2 regions of the Peribacillus sp. NJ4 genome follow, and region 1 is predicted to be linked to the other one. Evidence: riboswitches for the same ligand, from Rfam matches in the RefSeq annotation. Region 1 holds a riboswitch; the other holds the start of a gene.

Region 1 (5,660 bases):
TTATGCCACATTCTCTGGCAACTTAACCATTATTGATGATTTCCAGATTAGAGTTCGACATTTTATTTTACGCGGACGTTTTCTTATGAAGCCTCCCTCTTTACAAGCAGGTGAGTCTGGATCGTGGATTGCCACTACTGATATAGCTCTGAATGAATTTCCTGTTAGTGGTAATACCTATACCGAGCAATTACCTCCTGTTGGAGCTTTTTTAACATCGAATATCCTTCATCAGTATCAGAATTTTGGGGGCAGAACAATATAGGGTAATCCTTTCTGTGTAGAAAGGGTGTGAATCGTCTCTGTATTTCCTAGGGACGATTCTTTACTATAGCAAATTACCAAAAGCCTTCTTGAACTGACAGGTTGGTTGAGAATTCAGGGATTATTTTCTGATACGTCATCTTTTCAAATGTTTCCCATCATGATATTACATTTTGATGTAATCCTGATGCCTACATAGAAGGCAAAAAATAAACCCCTTCCCAAATGGAAAAGGCGAGGTGCTGAAGTGAACGGAAGCAAAGAGGCACACCAGTGACTATCTAACTAAGCAGATTAATATATGAGATAGTGATTTTGGTAGATAACTTTTGAATCCATTAACTCAAAATGAGTACAGATGGAATATTGATTGACAGCATTTTCTCTGTACTTCATACTATTGTAATAACAGAACTGACAGAATATTTGGTAAATTAGGAGGGTAAAACTATGAAACCAACTGTAATGACAATGGATTTACAATTATTAGCAGATGTTCTTAGGGAAAATAATTGTACAAGTTTAATAAAAGCAATTGCAGAAAAGGATTTTCAAGTGGCTCAAATGCTTGATGTATTAATATTTGAGGATAAATGGGAGGATGACATGTGACTAAGCTCAGAATCCTTTTAACCATTCCAATTTTGCTATATGGAATTTTCATATTTGTTGTCATTCAATACGATAAGAATATTCCACTTTATTTGCATCTTCTATTCGCAATCTACTTGATGTTGTTTGTACATTATGAAGAAGAAACGGAAGTGAAACCATGACAGATTTTTAATCTTGGAGAAGTTCGATCTTAAGCAATTCGTGATGGAAGAAGTTTTGACTTCAACTGACTGTATCGAGCTGCTTGGCATAACCCGTGCCAGGCTGAGTTCGTTGTAATCCCTAGGTTCTCAACACGTGAGTAACGTTTAATATGATCACCACAATAAGTGGCTTTTTTTGTTCAAAAACATTAACAAGCCTAAAAAAAGCCCCAACTCCTTAAAGGAATTGAGGCTTTCACTATTTATCATCTATCTTCCGGTACCAATTAGATAATACGAGTTGTGACGATACCTTCGATTTGTTTGATTTTTGCTTCCAAACCAGGAATGATATCGCCGTTTACTTCACCGTCAATGTCGATGATCGTATACGCATATCCCCCACGGCTTCTGTTAACCATGTCAGCGATGTTCAAATTAAAGCCAGATACAGCCAGTGTAATTTGCCCAACCATGTTAGGAACGTTTTCGTGGAAAGTTGCCACACGACGATTTCCTGTATAAGGAATGGCAGTATTCGGGAAATTCACAGAGTTCTTGATGTTCCCTGTTTCTAAAAAGGTCTTCAACTGACGAGCTGCCATGATGGCACAGTTTTCCTCTGATTCTAGTGTAGAGGCACCAAGATGCGGAATTGGAACGACATTTTTCATTTTCAACACATTTTCATTCGGGAAGTCGGTGATGAACCTGCCAACTTTCCCGCTCTCAAGTGCCGCTTCCATATCCGCTTCATTCACTAGCTCGCCGCGTGAGAAGTTCAAGATATGTACGCCAGGCTTCATGATGCCAAATGTTTCTTGGTTAAACATTCCTTTAGTGTCATCAGTTAATGGAACGTGTACTGTAATGTAATCAGATTCTGCAAACAATTGTTCAATTGTCATGGCGCGTTGTACATTGCGGGACAAGTTCCAAGCTGTATCAACAGAGATGAACGGGTCAAACCCAATGACATCCATGTCCAAATCCAGGGCATCATTCGCTACAAGTGCACCGATCGCTCCTAAACCGATTACGCCAAGAGTTTTTCCCTTGATTTCTTTACCAACGAATTGTTTCTTTCCTGCTTCTACAAGCTTTGGAATTTGTTCTCCTTCGCCTTCCAGCGTCTTTGTCCAGGCCACACCGGCAAACAGGTTACGAGATGAAGCCATTAATGACGTTAGCACCATTTCTTTTACAGCGTTTGCGTTAGCTCCAGGTGTATTGAAAACGACGATTCCTTGCTCTGTGCATTTGTCGACCGGAATATTATTGACTCCTGCCCCTGCCCTTGCGATTGCTTTTAACTGATCGCCGAATTCCATAGTATGCATGTTAAAGCTGCGAAGTACGATTGCATCAGGGTTTTCACTGTCATTGTCGACTTTAAAATCGCCTTTGTTGAATACATTTAGCCCGCTTTCGGCAATATTATTTAACGCTTTGATCGTTTTGACTTTTTCTAAAAGTACTGTGCTCATTTTGTTTGCTCCTTTTTGGTTATGATAGTTTTGAAGTTTCAAAATATTGACAAAATTTTGAAACCATGAAAATCTGCATTCTCTAAACCTTTACTATCCTCTGTAAATACACAGAAAGAGGCAAGGGATAAAATCCCTTACCTCTGCCCAGGCGAACGGCTACGACACTATGTGTTCCCTCACGGTTATCCGTGTTTCGCCAGTTGCACATAGTCTTTTCATTTATTTTATTTTATCAAATTATTCAGCAATCTTCAATATCATTTTAAAGATTTATCTCTTTTTTTGCAGAAGTCACAACTCACCAGAAATAAATCGACGAATTCTATCGTTTTATCTCCCGAAAATAGGAATATATCGACGAATTCTATCGTTTTATCTCCGAAATTAGGAATATATCGACGAATTCTATCGTTTTATCTCCGAAATTAGGAATATATCGACGAATTCTATCGTTTTATCTCCGAAATTAGGAATATATCGACGAATTCTATCGTTTTATCTCCGAAATTAGGAATATATCGACGAATTCTATCGTTTTATCTCCGAAATTAGGAATATATCGACGAATTCTATCGTTTTATCTCCGAAATTAGGAATATATCGACGAAATTACTCGTTGGAAAAAGGCACTGTTGAAAGTGGCTGTTGATATTCTTGGACTATCTCGGACAGCTTTGTTGTAAAATGGATAATATTAGTAAAATATAGAAAGTATAGCAAACTAAAAGATAATTAGGAGGAATTAATATGATAGTAAGAGAGGCAACGCTTGCTGATGCTGAAGGTATAGCAATAGTCCATGTGGATTGCTGGAGAACCACTTATGAAAATATAATACCAAGTGATTTTCTAGATAATCTGTCTTATGAGAAAAGGAAAGATTTATGGATAAAGAATATATCCAGTGATGGGAATCATATTTATGTAGCAGAAAATGACAAGGGGAAAATAGTTGGATTTATAGCTGGTGGTAAAAGGGAAACAAATAAAGTTGAGGATTCGGGTGATTTAACTGCAATATATATCCTCGAAAATTTTCAAAGAATGGGAATAGGAAAGAAACTTATCAAAGAATTATTTTTTAAATTTGAAGAACTTGGATTCAAGACCATTCTCGTTGAGGTACTTGAAGATAATAAATCTCGATACTTCTATGAGGCATTTGGTTCTGAATTGCTTAAAACCGAAAAAATCAAAATCGCTGGCGCTGAAATAAATCTATTGGTTTATGAATGGAAGGATATTAGCCCGGTATTGTTATGAATAAACCTACGGCACCGAACTTCAAAAAAAGACACAATCCTAAGTGAAGGATTGTGTCTTTCATTTGATTTAATTTTGATTAAATCCGCTTTCGTCCATGTAAAACACTTCCCAAGAATGACCGTCGATATCCTTAAAGCTCCAACCGTACATGAAACCATGATCAATTGCTTCATTAAAAGGCTTTCCACCAGCATCCAGTGCCCTATTCACGACCTCATCCACTTCTTCCTTACTTTTAACCGATAGGGCCACGATGGCTTCCGTAGTTGTTGCTGGATCTGGGATATCCTTCTTGGTAAACGTTTTAAAGTAATCTTCCACCAATAACATGACATATATGGACTCACTGATAACCATGCACGTTGCATTTTCATTGGTCATTTGCTCGTTAAATTCAAAGCCGACCTTTGTGAAAAATTCCATTGAGGCACCCAAATCTTTAACAGGCAAGTTTACAAAGATCTTTTCTGCTTGAACTCCCATCCAATTCACCCTCGCTTGATTTATTTGTTCACTCACCTTCTATTCGCTGCATTTTTCGATTTTCCTGCTTGCAGCAGTCATTGCATTCAAATTGAACAGATACAACCTTAGCCACTGGGAGCATCCATAATTCACCTACTTAAAAGTGAATTTCAAATATTAAACAGGATAATTCAATTTTAAAACAACCTGAGAGTTTACCTTATGAAATTTTCAAGGAGTATTTGCCTCTTCCCTTGTTGCTTCAACATTGGATGGTGGTAGCATTTGCGCATAAAAATTAGCAGACTGCCGCCCTTTTGCATTCGTATACCAGATGTTCAATTTGGGTTTCATAACTAAAACACATCTTTTCTTTTTTGAAATAATAACTTTATAATTCCATGTTTTACTAAAATTAAATAATTATTTCAAGGAGGTAAGCTTATGAAAAATAGTATTAAAACATAAAGTATCCGGAACATTTTCTTTACTGGTTTTGCTTTCAGTTATTTTACCAGGATTCAGCCCAATCATTTCGTTCTCCTATAGCTAAACAAACGCTCGAAGCACCACCTATTATGCAAGTAGAGCAATACACGTTTTGCAATCGTAGCACAGGTCAAAAATAGATGGGAAACGACAACATTACCTTATGGGATAGGTGGTTCATAGATGGTTACCATTCAAACATATATATCAAAAAATAGTTATGATGCAATTATTAATAAACATTTATTAGCTAACGGAGATTTTATCCCAATCCATCACTCAAGCGCCAAGCAACTGGGAAATCAAAAGTTATTTACTTCAAAAGGAACTTCCTTATACGGCACAGTCATTATATCTTATCAAGATCAATTTCTCTCGAGCTTTTATGATTGGGATGATGTTGATGGTATTTGGCTTTCAATTTTACAGGCAATGTATGATTGTTTAAATACCGGTATTGGCAGCTGCGACTATTCAGAACGCTCTATGGATTGGCAAGTGAAAAGGCTAATGGAAAAAAATCCCGATATATCATTTACATGGAACCATGGTTTCGCTAGCAAGGAATGGAATGATATGCCTAAGATATCCACACTAAGATTCCCTGAAAATGTGCTATTGAATAGTTTAATAGAAAAGGGGACTAAGTTCTTAAAATTTAGAAATGCTCTATATGATAGCGGTCCAAGCCAAAATATTAACCAGTTAATTAACGATCTTAAATCTTTTAGTAGTGATTTGGGGTATGTGCACTTGGAATAGTTCACTGTGCTAAGTGAAGCTGAAGTCTTGCAGCTGTATGTGATGGGTTTATAGTAAAAACATCCTTGCCAGCATTCGCCAGCAAGGACTGTTTTTCTTGTTTAGAAGTTTCTAATATAGAAGGCACTTGACGTTTTATTTCACTTCAAATAAACACTCATAATCT
Region 2 (5,660 bases), 1.1 Mb from region 1:
ACCTTGTATTCAGCAATTTTTGCAATACGATTCACACCGCCAAAGATAATCACAGCGAAAGCACATGTCATGAGAATCCCTACAGTTAAACGATCTGAACCAAATGAGTTCTCAAAAGCAATTGTAACGGTATTTGATTGTACAGAATTGAATACAAGACCGAAAGAAAGCGTAATTAAAATGGAGAATAATACTCCCATCCAACGTTTGTTCAATCCTTTTTCCATATAATAGGATGGACCGCCTCGGAAACCAGTTTTATCTTTTACTTTATATACTTGCGCTAACGTACTTTCAATAAAGCTGGTTGCTGAGCTAATAATAGCAATTATCCACATCCAGAATATCGCTCCAGGACCGCCTAATGCAATCGCAATCGCAATTCCAGTGATATTACCTGTTCCAACGCGAGCGGCCATACCAATACAGAAAGCTTGAAATGGGGAAACGCTGTCTTTAGAACTAGTTCTCCCTTCCATTAAAACACGGACCATTTCCCTTAACATTCGAACCTGTACAAATTTCAATTTAAATGTGAAATAAATCCCACAAGAAACAAGCATAATAACTAATAATTTTGACCAAAGGAATTCATTTGATACGCCAACTACATCATGTAATAATTGTTGCATTCTATCACCTCTTATAAGAAATTTACTAGCTTAGAGGATACCTAGTTTTTTCACTGTAAAAAGATCAACTTTATCAACTGATGAATTCTGTCCAAAGTCAGGAGTTATATAGCCCCCAAATTTGAGTTAATCGCCTTGATAGCAGTATCTCAAAAAAATATGTAATATCTGCTGCAATCGATGCTTCCATCATTTCTTTTACCTTTTTAGGATCTGTTGTTTTTCCTAGCACCCACATCAATTTCGGCACGATTGCTTCTGTGTTCATATTTTTAGAACGTACTACACGATTATGGTCAACTTTCCGACCGACTTCATATATACCCATGTCTTCTCCTTCTTCTAGACATTGAGTCGTAATGACAACTCTTTCGTATCAATACGGCAACGTACATTTAATTCATGTATGTAACTTAATAGATCATCGGCATGCAGTTCAGGTACAAGTCAGTTTTCTCCTTCAAGTGAGGCTACTGTTCCACCAGTCGTAAACAACATTAATTTTTTCAATGATAATGGCTCCTCTATCTCTTTTTTACAATAAGTTTTTTAAAAGAAAGTATTCAATTCGCGTATGTTTATTCAATTCGCGTACTTTCTTTGTAATTATAGTAACATAAATATAATAATTCAAGATAAAAATATTCAATTCTCGTACACCTCATCCACTTTTTGAATCCACAGAATGGTGTTTGCTTCCTGAATCTGAGCTGAGTTATTACAATGATAAATATCAAAAAGATAATTATTTCATTAAGATACTTAATTGCAACTTAGATGTTTAAGCCTAAAAACCATATACATCAACGTGTTTATATGTTCATATTTAGCCAGAAGCGTTTTCAGCTCCAGTTTTGCCATTTCGGAGCCTTATCGAAGTCCGATGGACTTACTGGCTGCGGACCAAAAATTTATGGAAGATTTACCAGAGGATGTTGATCCATGTGGTGAGTTTGGTGAATATCACTCATTCGTATATAACGGAGTCATTTTCTCTCATCCGATACGACTAGACTTGGGAGATGAAATGTTTGTACTTCCTGCCAATCCATTATCCAGCGAGGTTGGTTATAAACGTGTGGTAAAAGTTTAAATTTTTCATTAATATTGTCAGGTGTTCCAATTTGCGAACACTTTTTAATAAATAAAAAAACATGGTCATAAAGTAACCATGTTTTCTTTTTACTCATATAGCTGTGTCTACACTAAGAGTTATTTATTAATAAATTCTTTGTTGATTTTTTCAGCCTCAGCCAAGTATTCTGTTTTAATCCCGCTCTTAACTCCCCACCAATAGAAGCAGAGTGCCAGACATGCGATGACCACCATATCCCAGCCAAATGTAAGAATATTTTTTCCGCCGAACTTCTCACTTCCAATATAAGAAATCAAAATCATACAACCTAAGTAAAGAAGCATCCAAACACCTGATAAAAATTGTTTTTTGAATCCATTCCATTTATTTTTAGCTTGATAATAAAAGTAAATAGGTAGTCCAATGGCAATGATGAAAACGACTTCTCCTGTTAATGGCCAACGCGCCCAGTATAAAGTCAGCGATGCAAAAACAAATCCACAAGGAGCAATAATAGAAGCGCCTTTTAAGTGAAATGGACGATTAAAATGAGAAGCTGTACGTCTTAATGTTGTCAATGCAACTGGCCCCATGATGTACGAAATAAGTGTAGCAACTGAAATCACTTCAGCAAGTACGCCCCATCCGCGGAATAAAAATAAAAAGATAAAACATACGCCTAAGTTTAATAACATCGCTGGACGAGGAACACCATATAGTGGATGTAATGTACCAAAGATATTCGGTAAGTACCCATTTTTCTGCATTCCATAAAGCATTCGCGAAGTTGTAGCTGTATAAGTGGCACCTGTACCAGATGGTGATACAAACGCATCTACATACAATACAATCGCTAACCAGTTAAGGCTAAGAGCAATTGCCAAATCAGCAAAAGGTGAATTAAAATTCAGTTGACTCCATCCGTTCACAATCATAGACGGATCGACAGCACCGATAAAAACAACTTGTAAAATAACGTATATAAAACCTGCAATTAGAATAGACCCAATAACAGCAATTGGTATAGACTTATTCGGCGACTTCGCTTCTCCTGCCATATTAACAGGACTTTGAAATCCATTAAACGCAAACACGATACCAGAAGTAGCTACTGCTGTTAAAACGCTTGCCCAACCATATGGTGCGATCCCTTGAGAACTTGTAAAGTTTTCACCATGAAATCCAGCAAAAAATAACGATCCTGCCATTACACCTGGAACAATTAATTTAAAAATAGTAATAAATGAATTTGCCTTAGCAAAAAGGTTAACTGTCCAATAGTTGACGAAGAAATAGAACAATAATAGTAAAGAAGCTATGAATAATCCTTTGGTCGTTAAGATATTGTTATCAACTAAGGAATGAGACCATCTGGCCCATTCCCAAGGCCACGTACTCATATATTGTACCGAAGCAATGGCCTCAACGGTAATAGTCGAAGCGATCGAAATCCAGTTCGCCCACGCAGCTAAAAATCCAATAAAAGAACCATGCGAATATTGAGGATACTTAACCATTCCTCCAGCTTCAGGAAACATTGCCCCAAGCTCTGCGTAAGATAATGCAATAAATAAAATTACAACCATACCGATAATCCAAGAAAAAATAGCTGCTGGCCCAGCAATCTGGGCGGCTTTCCACGCTCCGAACAACCAACCTGAGCCGATAATAGAACCAATACCTGTCATAGTTAAAGCAAAAGTCCCCATCTTTCTATGCATATTACTCATCTCTACCTACACCTCTTCCTAGGAAAATAAAAAACACTTGATCTATTTATAGATCAAGTGTTTGCCCAGGCGCGCGGCTTATACTCTATATGCTCCCCCATGGTTCTCCATGTTGCGCCAGTTACATATAGGAAAATAGTTTTTTTATAGTATATAGGATTATTTTAAATTTCACAACACTTGAAAAATATTTATATTTTATATATATTCTTATTTATTTTTCGTAATTCCCTATCAATATTCATTTTAATTTGAAAAAATTAGGTAAATTAAAGTCCAAAAAACAAACATTCGATTTCCGGAACACACGCTACATCAATAAAATCATCTCTCTTTAACATTATACTTAAAAATCTTTAAGAGCTTATATTCGCAAAATAAACCGTTCATATTTTACAAATTATATCAACAACATTTACATAAACTGTTCTTTTCTTCCTCAAAAAAAAGCCATGCACATGAAACACACTCGGCATAGCTAGAGTGAGGAACGTAGATTGGATTTCCAAATATACTAATAGAAGCAAGTGCTATGTAAAATGTGCCTTCCTGGCTTTTCATTGATTAGGTTAATCTGAATAAATTAAATTTTGGATATTATTAATAAAAAGCTAAAGGAATTACCCAGTACCCCTAGTCCTCCATGTAGTGCCAAAGCTTCGCTTGTTATACAACCAGCCTCAAACATGATTCTACAAGTAAGGGATCGGAGAATGTTCAAACATACCCTCCTGAAAGACGTCTACTTTATCCCCACCCGTTAAAAAATACCTCAAATGCATTAGTTTGGAGGACACATCTGTATTTTTTGATTAAATAGTCCAGTGCATCTTCATCACCATTTTGGATTTTCCCAACCAACATTACATCTTCCATATGAGTATAGGTTTCCACTCGTTTCTTCTCGACGATTACACTCATTTATTTTCCCCACTCACTAAGTTGAGACCGATATAAACGTTGCATTACCACTTCAATGTGTTAAAGTGAATACAATATAATAATATCTCAGAAATGGAGATAAGATATTCGTAAATAACGACATTTTTCTACAAATTATGATTATAAATTTTGGTATGCTTGCATCATTAATCTCTTTAGGTTAGGCGTTAGTTCAAATTCCGGCAAGACTTATGGCAGAAAAATTTGGTCCTAGAAAAATGATCGCTTTTTCTCTAGTATGGTGGTCAGTATTTACGGGTTTGGCGGGTTTAGTTAAATCTCACGGTCTATTGTATCGGTCTGATTCTTACTTGGGATAGGTGAAGGACCGATGTTTCCAGCTAATGACGTATTTAATACAAACTGGTTTAGAAGTGATGAAAAAGCCAGAGCATCCAGTGCATTATTGGCAGGTTCATATTTTGGACCAGTTATCGCCCCTATCGTCACGGTTTATATCTATCAATATTTTGGTTGGAAAGCTGTATTTTATATTTTTGGATTAATAGGAATAATCATTGCAGGTGTATGGTATGTTATAGCCCGAGACTATCCTGAAATTCATAAACTTGTGAATGAACAAGAAAAAGAATATATTCTAGAAGACAGAGAAATTGTTGATACTGCTAAAGTTAGAGCCGCTTGGAGTACTTTTCTGAAAAGCTATCGATTTTGGGCGTTAGGATTGCAATATTTCGTTGTTTTGTATACTATCACTTTCTTCTTAGTTTGGTTACCTACATATCTACTGGAAGATCGAGGATTCTCATTAGGTAAAATGGGATTTGCTGCAAGCCTACCTTGGTTAGCAATACTGATAACAGTAATGACTGGTGATATTCTTTCCGAATAACTAGTACGTAAAGGTTTTTCAAAGCAAATATCAAGATCCTCTTTAGCTATATCAGGTTTAATAGTATTTATTATTTCAATGTACCTTGCCGTTATGACAGTATCTCCTTATATGAATGTTTTATGGTTATCAATATGCTTGGGTTCACTAGGATTTACAGTAGTGTGTTCATGGGCTTCCGCTACAGACTTAGGGAGAAACTTTTCAGGCTCCGTTTCAGGTTGGATGAACTTGTGGGGAAATCTAGGAGCTTTTGTATCACCGTTATTATGTGGTTGGTTAGCAGAAAACTTTGGTTGGAATATCACATTAGGAGTAACTGTAATCCCTGTGTTTATTGCAGCTATATTATGGTTGTTTGTGAAACCAGATACATCATTACTAAACTAAATACTATTAAGAGGAGTGACCGATTTGAATTATTTAGT

The links. Region 1 has a riboswitch for ZMP and ZTP ahead of QUF94_RS05995 (phosphoglycerate dehydrogenase). Riboswitches for the same ligand answer to the same signal wherever they lie in the genome.
Region 2: linked by a shared signal. The riboswitch ahead of QUF94_RS11485 (glutamate/serine transporter AimA) and the one ahead of QUF94_RS05995 (phosphoglycerate dehydrogenase) in region 1 are both predicted to bind ZMP and ZTP.

What each region holds. Positions count from the first base shown of each region.
Region 1 is NZ_JAUCFQ010000001.1:1,184,532-1,190,191, reverse strand. It holds gene QUF94_RS06010 (hypothetical protein) at 1-265, shown strand, start outside; gene QUF94_RS06005 (hypothetical protein) at 715-876, shown strand; gene QUF94_RS06000 (hypothetical protein) at 873-1,040, shown strand; gene QUF94_RS05995 (phosphoglycerate dehydrogenase) at 1,310-2,509, opposite strand; ZMP/ZTP riboswitch at 2,648-2,726, opposite strand; gene QUF94_RS05990 (GNAT family N-acetyltransferase) at 3,260-3,775, shown strand; gene QUF94_RS05985 (VOC family protein) at 3,845-4,261, opposite strand; gene QUF94_RS05980 (hypothetical protein) at 4,916-5,494, shown strand; gene QUF94_RS05975 (PTS sugar transporter subunit IIA) at 5,635-5,660, opposite strand, start outside.
Region 2 is NZ_JAUCFQ010000001.1:2,287,177-2,292,836, reverse strand. It holds gene QUF94_RS11500 (alanine/glycine:cation symporter family protein) at 1-632, opposite strand, end outside; partial or broken gene QUF94_RS11495 (hypothetical protein) at 730-999, opposite strand; gene QUF94_RS11490 (hypothetical protein) at 1,516-1,725, shown strand; gene QUF94_RS11485 (glutamate/serine transporter AimA) at 1,845-3,437, opposite strand; ZMP/ZTP riboswitch at 3,494-3,572, opposite strand; gene QUF94_RS11480 (hypothetical protein) at 4,185-4,358, opposite strand; gene QUF94_RS11475 (MFS transporter) at 4,711-5,232, shown strand; gene QUF94_RS11470 (MFS transporter) at 5,311-5,622, shown strand; gene QUF94_RS11465 (carbon-nitrogen family hydrolase) at 5,638-5,660, shown strand, end outside.